4 regions of the Kitasatospora sp. NEAU-69 genome follow, and region 1 is predicted to be linked to each of the others. Evidence: riboswitches for the same ligand, from Rfam matches in the RefSeq annotation. Region 1 holds a riboswitch; each other region holds the start of a gene.
The links. A riboswitch is a leader RNA that binds a small molecule or an ion and turns the genes downstream of it on or off. The one in region 1 is predicted to bind cyclic di-AMP.
Positions count from the first base shown of each region.

Region 2: linked by a shared signal. The riboswitch ahead of AC060L_RS01200 (aggregation-promoting factor C-terminal-like domain-containing protein) and the one ahead of AC060L_RS34035 (M23 family metallopeptidase) in region 1 are both predicted to bind cyclic di-AMP.
Region 3: linked by a shared signal. The riboswitch ahead of AC060L_RS35800 (C40 family peptidase) and the one ahead of AC060L_RS34035 (M23 family metallopeptidase) in region 1 are both predicted to bind cyclic di-AMP.
Region 4: linked by a shared signal. The riboswitch ahead of AC060L_RS07845 (glycoside hydrolase family 16 protein) and the one ahead of AC060L_RS34035 (M23 family metallopeptidase) in region 1 are both predicted to bind cyclic di-AMP.

Region 1 covers NZ_JBWXUE010000046.1:35,088-38,892, reverse strand. Annotated here, with positions in the region: gene AC060L_RS34040 (hypothetical protein) at 1-928, shown strand, start outside; gene AC060L_RS34035 (M23 family metallopeptidase) at 918-1,832, opposite strand; cyclic di-AMP (ydaO/yuaA leader) riboswitch at 1,844-2,004, opposite strand; gene AC060L_RS34030 (alpha/beta fold hydrolase) at 2,290-3,114, shown strand; gene AC060L_RS34025 (TetR/AcrR family transcriptional regulator) at 3,114-3,698, shown strand.
Region 2 covers NZ_JBWXUE010000001.1:285,212-289,016, forward strand. Annotated here, with positions in the region: gene AC060L_RS01190 (GNAT family N-acetyltransferase) at 1-439, shown strand, start outside; gene AC060L_RS01195 (methylated-DNA--[protein]-cysteine S-methyltransferase) at 522-1,037, shown strand; gene AC060L_RS01200 (aggregation-promoting factor C-terminal-like domain-containing protein) at 1,235-2,059, opposite strand; cyclic di-AMP (ydaO/yuaA leader) riboswitch at 2,065-2,190, opposite strand; gene AC060L_RS01205 (serine hydrolase domain-containing protein) at 2,527-3,805, opposite strand, start outside.
Region 3 covers NZ_JBWXUE010000056.1:24,764-28,568, forward strand. Annotated here, with positions in the region: gene AC060L_RS35795 (C40 family peptidase) at 1-402, opposite strand, end outside; gene AC060L_RS35800 (C40 family peptidase) at 791-1,966, opposite strand; cyclic di-AMP (ydaO/yuaA leader) riboswitch at 1,970-2,121, opposite strand; gene AC060L_RS35805 (C40 family peptidase) at 2,386-3,414, opposite strand; gene AC060L_RS35810 (NYN domain-containing protein) at 3,645-3,805, opposite strand, start outside.
Region 4 covers NZ_JBWXUE010000005.1:92,681-96,485, forward strand. Annotated here, with positions in the region: gene AC060L_RS07840 (MFS transporter) at 10-1,287, shown strand; cyclic di-AMP (ydaO/yuaA leader) riboswitch at 1,463-1,637, shown strand; gene AC060L_RS07845 (glycoside hydrolase family 16 protein) at 1,641-2,885, shown strand; gene AC060L_RS07850 (phosphotriesterase family protein) at 2,950-3,805, opposite strand, start outside.

The DNA of each region.
Region 1 (3,805 bases):
ACTGCTCGAACTGGGTGACGGGCGGATGCACGAGGGCTTCCCCGAGCTGACCTCGCCGCTGGTCCAGGAGCTGCTCTACGAGCGGATCCACCTCTACGTGCAGCCCGGCGAGGACGAGTCGCCACTCGGCTACGGCGCCGCTGTGCGGCTGCTGATCGACCACCAGCGCGCGGCCAAGCGGCTGAACGCCAAGCGGCACCAGCGCCTGCACGAGGAGGCGCTGTGGCAGGGCGAGCTGCTCGCCGGGCTGCTGCGCCAGCCGCACCTGGTGACCTGGCCGCGGCTCTACACGCTGCTGCTGCGCGAGGCCGGCGTGGACACCGCCGACCTGGACGCCGTGCGGGACTGGCTGGACGCGTTCCGCGAGCTGGACGAGCCGGCCCGGATCGACGCGTTCACCGCGCTGGAGTCGCTCGACCAGCCGGAGGGCGTGGCCGGCTGGACGGACGGCGTGCTGCTCTCGATCGGCATGGCCACCGACGGCGCGCGGCTGCTGATCGAGAACCGGCTGATGCAGCGCAGCTACCGCAACCTGGCCGGCCTCAACGCGCTCGGCCTGCCGATGCCCGCCGAACTCTCCGGCGACTTCACCGACTTCGAGGCGGCGGTGCAGGCCGAGGCGCTGCGACTGCTCGGCGACTGGACGGTGCCCGGGCTGCCCGGGCTGCTGCTGACCGAGTACCCGGACCTCGCGCCCGAGCCGGGCGCGGCCGAGGTGGACGGCTACATCGTGCAGCGGGGCCTGGTCGAGCTGCCGGACATCGGCGCGATCGGCGCCGACTGGCCCGCCGAGGGTGACTGGCCTGCCGAGAGTGACTGGCCCGCCGAGGGCGACCCGGCCGCCGCCGACGGATCAGCGGCGGCCGACTGGACGCAGGAGGAGACGACCCAGGACGGATCGACCGAGGACGGGCCCGTTACGGGTTGACCCCGTGCTGCTGGAGCCAGACCAGCGGATCGACGGGGGCGCCGCCACCGGGCCGCACCTCCAGGTGCAGGTGCGGGCCCACGGCGCCGCCGTCCGCGCGCCGGCCGGGTGAGTTGCCGGTCTCGCCGACCTTGCCGAGCACCGTCCCCGGACCCACCGGGCCGGTCGTGACGGCGATCGAGGAGAGGTGGCAGTACCAGAGCTCGGTGCCGTCGGGCAGCGTCTGGATCACCCGGTAGCCGTACGCCCCCGACCAGCCGGCCGAGCTGACGGCGCCGGTGGTGACGGCGGTGACCGGGGCGCCGGTCGGAGCGGCGAAGTCGAGGCCGGTGTGCAGCTGCGCCCAGTGCGAGCCGGTCTGGCCGTACTGCGCGGTCAGCACGTACTTGGCGACCGGCAGCTCGGCGGCCACCGCGGCCGGCGCGGTCGGCTCGGCCGCGACGGACGGCGTGGCCGGGCCGGGCTGCGCGACGGCGGCGGCAGCGGCGAGCGCCTGCGCCTCGGCCTGCACGGCGCGCTTGGCCGCGGCCTCGTGGGCGGCCTCCAGACGGGCCGCCTCCTCGGCGGCGGTGCGGCGGCTGTCGGCCTGCTGCTGGATGCGGGCGGCGAGCGCGAGGCCCGGGTCGGCGCTGTCCGGCGAGGCGGTGGCCGCGTGTGCGGCGGCCGTGTCCGGGGCTGAGTGTGCGGGGACGGAGAGCGCGGGGGCCGGAGCGGCGGGGGCGGCCGCGGCGGCGGTGGCGGCGGAGAGGCCGGTCGCGCTGAGCGCGGCCGTCATCGCGGCGACCCCGAGCGCGGGGGCGCCGGCGCGGGCCTGCCGGGGCACCTTGTGCCGGGCGGTCTCATCCCCGTCGGGGGCGTGGTCCAGCAACTGGGTACGACTCTCCGGGGAGTGCGTCAACGCCACGGGGGCGCGCTCCTTTCCTTCCCTCGCGCCTACCGGGTTAGCTGACGGGTTCGGAGAGGAAGGTCCCCTACGGTCGGGCCGGAGCCGTTCCGATTCACCCCAAGGAACGGTGGTTCCCCGGCTCCGGGACCGCGCCGTGGGGGCGGGTCCGTGGATTAGGCGACGGCGCACGGTGCCGTTCGGGTACGGCGTTGCCGACCGCGCTGCGTTATCAAACGTTAATCCCAGAAGCCCCTGATTCCAAGCCGATCTCCAGGCATTGTCACCCACTTCCATGGTGATTTGACGGGTTTGTACCTGATGCGGCATCAGGTCATCACATTCTGTGACTACGTCACCTCGAACGCCACATGAACGCCGCCTGATGCGGCACTTGACGGCTATGGCTATTAGCCATAGCTTTGTGATGTCGGCAGGCGCCGGCGGCACGGCCGACAGGCCAAGGAGGCCCGCTCAGATGAACAGCACCCTCGCCCCGCAGACCCGTTACCTGGAGCTCGCCGGCGGCACCCTCGCCTACGACGACAGCGAAGGCACCGGCACCCCGGTCGTCCTGCTCCCCGGCATGCTCGACTCCCGCCGCAGCTACCGGCACCTGCGTCCGCTGCTGCTCGCCGCCGGCCACCGGGTGATCACCATGGACCTGCGCGGCTTCGGCGAGTCCTCGATCGCCTGGGACGACTACAGCCCCGCCTCGGCGGCCACCGACGCCCTCGCGCTGCTGGACCACCTCGGCATCGAGCGCGCCGTCCTGGTCGGCAGCTCGTACACCGGCGCCAGCGTGGTCAAGGCCGCCACCACCGCCCCCGCGAAGGTGGCCGGGATCGTGCTGATCGACGCGTTCGTCGAGAGCCCGAAGCCGAACCCGGTGATGGGCGCCGTCGCCAAGGGGATCGGCGAGCTGATCCCGTACTTCCCCTCGCTCTGGGGCATGTACCTGAACAAGATGGCCTACCCGTCCGGCGGCCCGGCCGACCGCGCCGAGTACAACGCGGGCCTGGTCGCCGCGCTGCGGACGCCGGGCCGGCGGCCCGCCGTCAAGGCCCAGGTCCGCGGTGACTCGGCGCCGGTCGGCTGGACCGAGGGCGTGCGCTGCCCGGCGCTGGTGCTGATGGGCGCCAAGGACCCCGACTTCACCGACCCGTCGGCGGTGGCCGACCGTCAGGTGGCCGCGCTGAACGGCCGTAAGGTGATGATCGACGGGGCCGGGCACTACCCGATGGCGGAGTTCGCGCAGGCCACCGCCGATGCCCTGCTCCCCTTCCTCGCCGAGGTGGCCTGATGCCCCGAGTCGGACTGACCCCCGATGGCGTGGTCGACCACGCGCTCGCACTGATCGATCAGGAAGGCCCGGAGGCGCTGTCCCTGTCCGGCGTGGCGCTGCGGGCCGGCGTGGCCGCCCCCTCGCTCTACAAGCACGTGCCCGGCGGGCTCACCGCACTGCGCCGGCTGGTCGCGATCCGGGTGACCGGCGAGCTGGCCGCCCGGCTGCACGAGGCGACCGCAGGGCTGCGCGGGGACGCCGCGGTGGACGCCCTGCTGCGGGCGTACCACGGGTACGCGACCGAGCACCCGCGTCGCTACGCCGCGCTGCCGCAGGCGCCGTCGGCCGCCGACCGGGAGCTGATCGAGGCGAGCACCGAGCTGGTCGGCACGATCATCGGGGTGCTGCACGACTACGGGATCGAGGAGTCCGAGGCGATCCACGCGGCCCGGACGGTGCGCGCGCTCTCGCACGGGTTCGCCTCGCTCGCGATCGGCGGCGCGTTCCAGCTCGCCGAGCAGACGGCGGTCACCCAGGACCGGCTGATCGCGGTGCTGACCAGCGGACTGCGCAACTGGCCGGCGGCTGGTCGGACGGCCTGAGCCGGGCAGCTGAGTCGGACAGCCGCGTCGAGGTCCGCGTCGAGGTCCGCGTCGGAGTCTGCGGCGGAACCGCTCTGGCCACAGAGTGCTCTCATCGGATAGGACTA
Region 2 (3,805 bases), on a different contig from region 1:
CGAGCTCGGCACGCCCGCAGGTGTCGCCGGCCATCGTGATGCGGTGGAGCAGGCGCTGAGCCGGCCCGAGCAGGCGTTCTGCCGGGTGGTCCGGGCGGGCGGCGACGGCGCCGGGATGCTCGGTCTCGTCCACGGGCGGCGCGTCGAGGACGGCAGCTGCACGCTCGGCCCGATGTACCTGCTCGCGGCCGCCCAGGGGCACGGCCTCGGCCGCCGTCTGATGAGCGAGTTCCTCGACTGGGCGGGCGACAGCGTGGTCCGCCTCTGGGTGACGGAGTACAACGGGCGCGCCGTCCGGTTCTACGCGGACCACGGCTTCCGGCCCACCGGGGAACGGCTGCTCTGGCGCGATCGGCTGCCCAATATCCGGATGGAGCGCGCCGCCGCAGCGTCATGTCCGAAATCCGCCGGATCCACTGCGCGCGAGGCGGCAGGGTAGACACACGGCACAGTAGTAGGGGTGCCCCGCAACACGAGCAAAGCAGTACGAGCAGAGCAGTATGAGAGAAGAGGTCCCGGCGATGACCAGCACCGTGCACACCACGATCGACAGCCCGCTCGGCGAGCTGCTGCTGGTCGGCGAGCCGTCCGCGACGGCGCCCGGCGGGCTCGCGCTCTGTTCGCTGTCGATGACCGGGCAGAAGGGCGCCGCCGTCGCCCCGGAGCAGCCGGCCGAGCCGGCCGCCTTCGCCGCGATCACCGAGCAGCTGCGCGCTTACTTCGCCGGGGACCTGAAGGACTTCGACGTCGAATTCCGCACCCACGGCACCGAGTTCCAGGAGCGGGTCTGGCACGCGATCGACACCGTCCCGTACGGCAGCACGACCAGCTACGGCAAGCTCGCCGAGCAGATCGGCGCGCCGCGCGCGGCGGTGCGTGCGGTCGGCACCGCGATCGGGGCGAACCCGCTGCTGATCCTGCGCCCCTGCCACCGGGTGATCGGCGCGAACGGTTCGCTCACCGGGTACGCGGGCGGGCTGGAGCGCAAGGAGTACCTGCTGGCCCACGAGGGCGCCCGCCCGGCGACGCTGGCCTAGCGACGCACCGGCCCCCGGGACGCACTGAGGGCCCGGTTCACGCACCGCAACGTGAACCGGGCCCTTCGGTGGTGCTCGTCGGGCGACCCGTCAGCTGTCGGACAAGCAGCTGACAAGCCTCGACGATCAGGCGATTGATCTGGCGATCGAGTGATCAGCGGATCGGTTGATCAGCTGATCGGCTCGAAGTAGCCCGATCAGTACGCCTGGTGCGCCTGCCAGAAGACCCACGCGGCGTTCGGGCTGCCGTAGGTGGTGTTCATGTAGTCCAGCGCCCACTTGATCTGGGTGGCCGGGTTGGTCTGCCAGTCGGAACCGGCCGAGGCCATCTTGTTGCCGGGCAGGGCCTGGGGCAGGCCGTAGGCGCCGGAGCTCGGGTTGGTGGCGGTGACGTTCCAGCCGCTCTCGTGGGTGATGATCTGGTCGAACGAGGCCAGCTGGTCGGCCGGGACGATCGAGGCGGCGAGCGCCTGCAGGCCGGCCGGGGTGTTCGCGACCGGGGCGGCGAGCGCGGTCGTGGTGACCGGGGTGCTCGCGGCGGCGGGAGCGGCCGGGGCGGCCGGAGCCGGCGCGGCGGGAGCCTGCTGGGCCGGGGCCTGGGCGGCGTGGGCCGCGCCACCGAGGGTCAGCTGCTGGCCCGGGAAGATCGAGTCGGGGCCCTTGGTGAGCACGGACTTGTTGATGCTGTAGAGCTTCTGCCAGCCGCCCTGCACGTTGTGCGTGTCGGCGATCTTGGACAGGGTGTCACCGCTGACCACGGTGTAGCCGGCCGGGGCGGCCGGAGCCTGCGGGGCGGCGGCCTGCGGCGCGGCGGCGGCCGGGGCGGCAGCGGGAGCCGCGACCGGGGCGGTGTGGCTCGCGGCGTGGTGCGCCGGGTAGGAGTGGTGGAGCGGCGCGGCGGAGGCGCCGGTCGCGGCGATCACCGGAAGGCCGGCACCGACACCGGCGACCACGGAGGCCGCGATGATGCGCTTGATGGTGCTGCGAGTGGGCAGGCTGATGCGACCGTTGACGGACAGCATGAAGTGCTTTTCCTCTCCCACGCCTGCGAGGTGAGCTGTCGGATTCGGGCTGGAGTTGCCCGGCCGCGCAAAAGAGCGCGGCTTCACCCCAAGCCCCGCCCGGACAGGTCCGGGTAGGGCGACTTACCTGTGGTTCCCCCGCCCCTGCCGTGGTGCTGATGGGTGCACGTGCCCACTCGTTCCGGCGGCAGGACTCGGCGTTCCGGAGAGTGGGGTCCGTCTCGTGTGGAGACGAACGAGTAGGACCGTAAGCGGGACGAAGGTCCTAGCACAAGTCGGTGTGAGCTGTCTCATGTCGGGGCCGTAATGTCCGAAAGATCCACAACAGTGATCCATAACGATTGCGTCCGCATGATCGGACCGGCCGCACCCGCGTGATCGGTGGGCCCGCGCCCGCGTGATCGGCTCACCCGCACCCGCGTGATCGGTGGGCCCGCCCGTCGCCGGGCGGGCCGCCCGATCGATCGTCAGCCCGCGTGCCAGCCCGTCGGATCGACGCCACCGGGCACGTCCGCGGTGGGGTCGTACGGAGTGCGGGTCAGCACGAAGCTGCCGAGGTCCAGGTGGCTGACCGTGCCGTCGGCGCGGCGCACCACGCGCAGCGTCTCGCCCGCGTAGTAGCCGTCCAGTCCGGTCCAGGTGCCGTCCGGCTCGGGCACGAACCGCGAGGTGCGGGCCGGGCCGCCGAGCGCGGTGAGCTCCAGCGCGCGGCCGGCCCGCAGGTGCAGCCCGAGCGCGGAGGGGCCCCAGTACCAGGGACCGGTCAGCGCGAGCAGCTCCGGATCGGCGTCGGTGAACGGGCGCCAGGGCGCGGGGAGCGCGGGCTCGTACTCGGCGGTGATCGCGACCAGGTCCTTGGCGACCGCGCCGATGCCCCGGCCGGCGGTGGTGTTGGCGAGGGTGATGGCGGCCACATCGTCCTGCTCGCTGAACCAGAGCCCGGCGAGGAAGCCGGGCATCGAGCCGCCGTGGCCGACCAGCAGCCGGCCGCCGTCGCGGATCAGCTGCACGCCGAGGCCGTACGAGGAGCCCAGGTCGGCGTCCTCCGGCGCGGCGACGGGCCGGCGCATCTCGGCGAGCGTCTCGGCGGCCAGCACCTTCTCGCCGGAGCCGCCGTCACCACCGGTCGCGTCGGCACTGCCGGCCAGGAAGGCGGCCCAGCGGCAGAGGTCGGCGGCGGTCGACCAGAGCTGACCGGCCGGCGCCATCGCGCCGGTGTCGGTGAGCGGCTCGGGCAGCATCACGTCGGCCCAGGGGTGCACCGCGAAGCCGTCCACGTGCGGGGCCTGCGGCAGCGGCGTGGTGCGGGTCATGCCGAGCGGCTCCAGCACCTCGCGCCGCAGCACCTCGGTCCAGGGCTCGCCGCGCAGCCGCTCGACCAGCGCGCCGAGCAGCGCGTAGCCGGGGTTGGAGTAGTGGAAGCGCTCGCCGGCCGGGTGCCGGAACGGCTGCTCCTCCAGCAGGTCGGAGAGCTCGGGGCGCAGCGTGCCGGCGGTCCGCTCCCACCAGGGGCCCGGGGTCTCGGCTGCCAGTCCGGCGCTGTGGCTGAGCAGTTCGCGGATGCTCGCCCGGCCGGCGGCGGTGCCGGGCAGGTGCTGCTCCAGCGGGTCGGAGAGGTCCAGCAGGCCCTCGTCGCGCAGTTGCAGGACCAGCACGGCGACGAAGGTCTTGGAGATCGAGCCGATGCGGTACTGGACGTCGGCGGTGGGCTCGTGCCCGACGATCATGCTGCGGGCGCCGGTCCAC
Region 3 (3,805 bases), on a different contig from region 1:
GGAGAGGATCAGCTGGATCGACGGGTCCAGACCGCCGGCCCGGTACTCGGCGGCCGCGACGGTGGCCAGGTCGCCGCGCATCCGGTTGAGCGTGTCCTGGGCCGTCGCGACCTGCGACTGCAGCGCACCGGCCTCGGCCTGCAAGCGCTTCTGCGCCTCCTCGGCCGCGCTGGACTTCTCCGAGGCCTGCTCGGCCTGCACGTACAGCTGGTCGACCTGGGCCTTGACCTCGCTCTTGTCCGGCCGCGGCGCGGCCTGCCCCGGTCCGGCCGTCATCGCCAGCGCGGTGGTCGCGGCGGCGGTGACCGCCAGCACCCGGGCGAGCCGCCCGGCGGCACCCGAGCGGCCCGCCGGGGCATTCGGGGAACGGCCCGGGGGGACCGGGCGCTGCGGCATCGCCATGGGCTGACGGCTCCAATCGGCGGGGAGGCCAAGGTCGGTGAACGGAAGTCCGAGCGCAGACGTTAGCGAGTCCCGGCAAGGGAGTCCAAACCATGGCCAATACGAATATTTGATCCCCAATCGGACACCAGCGCGGGGCACTTGCGCCGAGCCGGGCCCGAACGACAGCGGCCCGGCCCCCAAGAAGGGAGCCGGGCCGGGCCGTTGGCGTGGTGCCTGGGGCCTGTCCGGGCGATCTTGTCGGATCAGCGCGCGGCGTTGGGCGCCCGGCTGGGCGTGCCGGCGGATCGTCCTCGTACTGGGCCGTACTTGGATGATTCGCCGGTGCGTCCAGGCGGGATGCCCGGCGTCGCGCGCCCGGCAAGATCGCCCGGACAGGCCCCAGGTGTCAGGGGCGCACGATCGCCACGAGCGGCGTGATGACCGAGGCGGACTCGTACCTGACCACGGCGCCCTCGTGCGGGGCGTGGATCATCTGACCGCCACCGACGTACATGCCGACGTGGCCCTCGTTGCCGAAGAAGATGAGCAGGTCGCCGGGCTGCGCGTTGGCGAGGTTGGTGCCGATGTTGGTGCCGGCCGATGCCTGCTCCTGCGAGGTGCGCGGCAGCGAGATGCCGGCCTGCGCGTACGCCCACTGCATGAGGCCGGAGCAGTCGAAGCTGTTCGGGCCGCTCGCCCCCCAGGAGTACGGCGTGCCCAGCTTGCTGACGGCGGCGGCGATCGCGGCGGAGGCCGCCGAGTTGCTGCCGCCACCGCTCGGCGCGGCGGGCGCGCTGGCGGCGGTGGAGGGGGCGGAGGACGGGGCGCTCAGGTCGCTGCGGGTGGTGCTGCGCGAGGCGGCGGCCTGCGAGTCGGCGGCGGCCTTGGCGGCCGCGGCCGCCTGGGCGTCGGCGGCGGCCTTCTGGGCGGCGGCCTGCGCGTCGGCGGCGGCCTTCGCCTCGGCGGCGGCGATCTGCTGACGCTGCTGCTCGGTCAGCGTGTTGAGCAGGGTCTGCGCCGCCTGCAGCTTGCTCTGGACCTGCTCCTTGGCGGTCTTGAGCTGCTGGGTGGTGGCGTCCAGGTCGGCGAGCTTGCTCTGCGCCTCGGCCTTGTCCTGGTCGAGCTTGCGCTGCTCGGTCTGCAGTTCCTTCAGCGTCTCGGACTGCGTGCTGTTCAGCTGATTGAGCGAACTCGCCTGGGACAGGAAGCTGTCCGGGCGGGTGGTCAGCATCATCTGCACGGTCGGCGATATGCCGTCGTTGGCGTACTGGTTGGCGGCCACCTGGGAGAGCCCGGTCTGCAGGTTCGTCACCTGGTCCTGCTGCCGCGCCACCTGGTCCTGCAGGTCACTGACCTGCTTCTGCAGGGTCTGCTGCTTCTCCTGCGCGCCGTCGTACTGCTGGGTGGCCTGGTCGGCCTGCGCGTTCAGCTGGTCGACCTGGGTCTTGACCGAGTCGATGGTCGGGGCCGGGTCGGCGTGCGCGGCGCTCTGCGCGGAGATGGCGACGGCGGTCGCGGCAGCGGCGGTCAGGATCGACGCGCGGGTACGACCGACGGGCTTGGGACGACGATGGGACGCCACGAATCCTTCTTCCTTCGACCGCCTACCGGGTGAGCTGACGGGTTCGGGCTGGAAGCTGCCCTACGACGCCTCACCGACCGTCAGGCCGACTCTGGCGCCGATTCACCCCGAGGGAAACGTGGTTCCCCGGCTCCGGTCCACAGCGCCCCTGCGGGCTCCCCACCGGACAGTCAACTGTCCGTGCTGCTTTCCGAACTCGGCGCGAACCACCGCCGCCGCCCGGGTCGGGCGACCAAGGTCGCGGTGGTACGGTCCCTGACCCTAGTAACAGATCTGTGATCCGTTCAAATCCTTGTCAGAAAAAACGGCTAACTTTGACTCTGCGTGCTATGTGGATCACTGACTGGTGATCATGTCGCGCACGGACGGGTGTCCCAGGTCACATCGGCCCCTGGCGTCCCGTCAGTCAGTGCCGTCAGTCAGGGGCGGCGGATCTGGTTGATCGAACCGATCGAGGCGGCGTCCGCGATCCGGACCACGTCGCCGGTGTGCGGGGCGTGCACCGCCTGGCCGTTGCCGATGTACATGGAGACGTGGTGCAGGTCGCCGCCGTAGAAGATCAGGTCGCCGGGCTGGGCCTGCGCCAGGCTCGGCACCCGGGTGCCGACGTCGACCTGCTCGTACGTCGTGCGCGGCAGCGAGACGCCGGCCTGCCCGTACGCCCACTGGGTCAGCCCCGAGCAGTCGAAGTAGGTGGAGCCGGAGGCGCCCCAGACGTAGGCGTGGCCCAGCTTGCTGAGCGCGGCGGCCACCGCGGCGCCGGCGTAGCCGGAGGCCGGCGGCAGCGCGCTGAGGTCCACCCGGCTGCTGCTGCGCGAGGCGCGGTCGTCCGCCTGGAGCGCGGCGCGGTCCGCGGCGCTCAGCGAGTTGAGCAGCTTCTGCGCGGCCGCGAGCTTGTTCTGCACGTCCGTCTTGGCGTCGTTCAGCTCCTTGGTGGAGCGGTCCAGCTCGGCCAGCGCGTCGCCGGCTTCCTTCTTCTCCTGGTCCAGCTTGCGCTGCTCCGCCTGGAGCGACTTGAGCTGGTCGGTCTGGGTGGAGGTGGCCAGATCCATGCTGGAGGCCTGGTCCAGGTAGGTCTTCGGGTTGGAGCTGAGCATCATCTGGACCGACGGGTCGATGCCCCCGTTGCGGTACTGCTCACCGGCCACCGCGGCGAGGCCGGACTGCAGCTGGGTGACCTGGTCCTGGGTCCGCGCCACCTCGTCCTGCAGCTGCGCGGCCTGCGCGCGCATCTGGTCGCCGTGCTCCTTGATGCCGTCGTACTTCTCGGAGGCGACTTCCTGCTGGTTGTTCAGCGCGTCGATCTGGGCCTTGACGTCCTCCGTGGACGGCTTGGGATCGGCCCACGCCCCGGTCTGCGCGGAGAGGGCAACGGCAGTCGCCGCAGCGGCGGTGAGCACGGTGACCCGCACGCGGCTCGGCTGCTTGGAACGGCGGTGGGTCGCCACGGGACTGCTCCTTCTTCTACTGGCCTCACCCGATCGGATGAGTAACCAGAAAAATAGGTTTGACGCCAGACCCTAGTGAAGATCACATGTTCGCGCTACTCCTTCGCAGCGACGAACTACGTTCGGAGCAGTGGCCTTCACGATCCCCACACGGCGCGATGACCTGCCGATAACCGGGCTGGGCAGCACCCGCGTCTGCGGTTGAACGCTACCGCCCGGCTGAGCCCCGATCAGGTCCGGGAGAGCCGGTTCAGCAGCAGAATCGAAGAAACGGGGCGCGCGCCGGCCTTCCGCACGCCGTCCGCGACCTCCCGGTCCGCCGAGACCACCACCACCGGGCGCCCCTGCGGCTCGGCCCGGACCAGCTGGCGGATCAGCTCGTCGGCGGTCT
Region 4 (3,805 bases), on a different contig from region 1:
ATCAGGCGCATGACTCCCGGTTTCATACGCCCAGAGCGCCACTTCGCGATCTTCTGGGGCGCCCAGACACTGTCCGACCTGGGGAGCGCCTTCTCACTCGTGGCACTGCCGCTGCTGGTGCTGCACATGACCGGCTCGGCCGCGCAGATGGGGCTGCTCACCGCGATCAGCAGCGTCGGGGCGCTGCTCAGCGGGCCGGTCGCCGGGGCGTTCGCCGACCGGTTCGACCGGCGGCGGCTGATGATGACCTGCGACGCGGCGCAACTGCTGCTGTTCGGCGCGATCCCGATCTGCTGGGCCGTCAGTCCGCAAATCTGGCTGCTGTACGTGGTGATGGCGCTGGCCTCGGTCTTCGACCTGCTCTTCCGGATCACGTACGTCACCGTCGTGCCGAACCTGGTGGGCCCCGACCGGATCACCGCGGCCAACGGCAAGTTGCAGTCGACCGGTGCGCTCGCCTACATCGTCGGGCCCGCGCTCGCCGGTGTGGTGGCCGGGCTGTTCGGTCCGACGGCCGCGATCGGGATCAACGCGGCGAGTTTCGGGGTCTCGCTGCTCGGGATGGCGGTGATCCGGCTGCGCCCCGTCGAGCAGGCGGCGTCCGAGGCCGTGACGTCCGAGGTGACGGCTTCCGGCGCTGCGACGTCCGCCGAGGAGCTCAGCCCGGGTGCGCGGCTGCGGGCCGACTTCACCGCGGGCCTGGGCTTCCTCTGGGGCCACCCCGTGCTGCGCGCGCTGACCGTCGCGCTGGCCGTGGTCAGCCTGCTCGACCTCGGCATGACCGACGTGTTCATCTACCAGGTGCGGCACGGTCTCGGGCAGAGCGAGCGCACGGTCGGCCTCGTCCTCGCGCTGGGCGGCCTCGGCACCTGCGCCGCGGCCCTGGTCACCCCCGCGCTGCGCCGCCGCTGGGGCTTCGGCCCGTGTTGGCTCATCGCCACCGCGTTCGGCGGTGCCGCCGTGCTGCTGCTCGCGCTGACCGGGCGGATCACGCTGGCGGCGGGTGCGGCCTTCGGGTACGGCTTCGGCATGGCGGTGGCCCGGCTCTGCTCGATGTCGTTGCGGCAGCAGGTCACGCCCGGTCACCTGCTGGGGCGGGTCACCGCCGCGTTCTGGACCGCGCACGGCGCCCTCGCGCCGCTCGGCGCGGCGGTGCTGACCGCGCTGGTCGGGCGCTACGGCGCGCGCGGGCCGCTGCTCGGGGCGGCGGTGCTGCTGGCGGTGGTGGTGGCGGTCGCGCTCTGCACGCCGATCCGGCAGCGGTTCCCGGAGCGCGCCGAGGCGTGATGCCGGTGCCGTGAACGGTGCGGGCCGTGTGAGCGATGGGAGGCATGAGGTGTGAGGTGTGTGACAGGAAGGGCTGCTCGCTTGTGTCGTTCGTGCCCGGTGCCTAGCCTGCTGTCGTCGTCCGCCAGGTGCGGGCGCCGCCGTCGGGACGCCGAATCCCGTCCACCCGTCGGCGGTCGATCAAGAACCGACACGGACGGGAGCGGGGGACCCAGGTAAGTCGCCTCAGCACTCCGCAGGCCTTTTCGGCGGACGTGCAAGGCTAGGGGTGAAGCCGCTTCCACCGGCGGCCGGGCTACCTCACGGCCCGAATCCGACAGCTCACCTCGCAGGCGTTGCCGAGGAAAACCTCCATGCGCATCTCTGCCACAACCCTTCGGGTGGGTGCGACGGCCGTTGCCACGGCCGGCGCGCTCGCCGTCACCGTCTTCGGCAACGCCGAAGCCGCCACCCCGCGTGTCGTGCAGGACCGACTCGCCCCGGCCGCGATGGCCGCCGGGACCGCAACGTCGGCCTCGCTGACCGTGCACTCCGCAAGCTGCTTCACCGCCCGGACGCTCGGCGTGGGCGTCCGCGACGCGGCCGGCGACAACCTCGACTTCCCCGGGTCGGCGAGCAACGCCCGGATCTGCCCGAGCGGGATCTCGATCACCACGGGCACCCGGACGCTGCCGGCCGGGACGTACAGCGAGTTCGGCTTCTGGCAGGACTCCGCCGGCAAGTGGCACAACCTGCCGGCGCAGACACTGACCGTCACGGGTGCGTCGGGTGCGGCGTCCACGCCGACGCCGACGCCGACCGCCACACCGTCTGCCCCGACTCCGACGGCGCCTGCGACTCCGACCGCGGTGGCCTCCGGCACCGCCCCCACCTGGTCCGACGACTTCAGCGGGGAGAACGTGCCGCTCGGCAGCTGGACCGGCTGCTCGGCGAACGGCCCGATCCAGAACAGCCACTGCACCGGCCTGCCCGCCAACGTGGACTCGAAGTGGTGGGCCTACCCGGACGGCTGGCAGGACACCTCGAAGAACGGCACCTACAGCCCGGCCAAGACGATGTCGATCGCCAACGGCCAGCTGAACGTCCACCTCAACCGTGACAGCTCGGGCACCTGGGTCGGCGCGCCGGTGCCCAAGCTGCCCGGCGCGGTCGGGTCGGACGGCGGCGTGCAGTACGGCACGTTCCAGGTGACCTGGAAGGCCACCTCCGCCGCCGGCTACAAGACCGCCTGGCTGCTCTGGCCGGACAGCGGGATCTGGCCGCAGAACGGTGAGATCGACTTCCCCGAGGGCCCGCTCAACGGCAACATCGCGGCGTTCATGCACCGCGAGGACGCCACCGCCGGATCCGACCAGGACGCGTACTCCACCAGCGTCCCCGAGGCCGGCGCCTGGCACACCACGACGATCGACTGGCAGCCGGGGAGCCTGACCTTCTCGTTGGACGGCCAGGTCATCGGCCACTCGACCTCGCGAGTCCCGTCGACCCCGATGCACCTGGTGCTCCAGTCGGAGACCGACACCAGCGGCACCGCGCCGAGCGTCGGCTCCTCCGCGGACGTGAGCATCTCGTCGATCAAGTACTGGCAGGCGGGCTAGTCACACCCCCGCGCCGTCTCGTCCGGATGCGCTCCGGACGGGACGGCGCAGGGCGCCGGCCCGTCTAGTCGAGGGTGAGCAGGCGGGCGGGGTTCGTGTGCAGCATCGTGTGCAGCTGCGCCTCGGTGACACCGCGCTCGGCGAGCATCGTGACGAAGACGGCGGTCAGATAGGTGTAGCCCCACCGCCCGTGTGTCGTGGGGTTCAGGTAGGCCTGGCCGCCGGTGAGGTCCTGCGAGAGCAGGATGCGCTCGGCGTGGCCCTCCGCGACGAGCCGGGCGATCCGGTCGGCCCTGGTGCCGTCGGACTGGCGCAGCGCCTGCTTGGTGTACTGCCCGTCCGGCAACGGCTCCGGCGCCGGTGGCAGCCGCAGATCCCAGTTCTCCTTGCCGACCGAGTCGAAGGCGATGGTGACGCCGCGGTCCAGCACGCGGCGGACGTAGTCGAGTTCGGGATGGTTGTCCATGTGCCCGATGACCACCCGCTGGGGGTCCACCCCCTCCTGCCGGAGCAGGTCGGTCTGTTCGAGGGCCATCGTCCCGTGGGTGGTGTGGGTGCTCACGGCCAGGCCGGTCGTGTGGTGGGCGCGGGCCGCCGCGCGCAGGCCCTTCCGCTCGTGGTCGGTCACTTCGCCGAGCCCGGTGGGGAGTTCACCGAGCAAGCCGGCGCGTATCCCGGTGTCGCCGATGCCGGTGGTGGCGTCGGCCACGAAGCGCGCGGCGAGCTCCGCGACGGAGGCGTCCCGCACCCAGGCGGGGCTGAATCCCTCCCGGTAGCTGGCCGTGCCGCTGACGATGTGCACACCGCTGCGGCGGGAGATCTCGGGCAGCAGCGCGGCGTTCGCCCCGTGCGCGTCCCGCCCGGCGTCCCCGTACGGGCTCAGGTCGACCACCGTGCGGACGCCGTAGGCCGACAGGCCG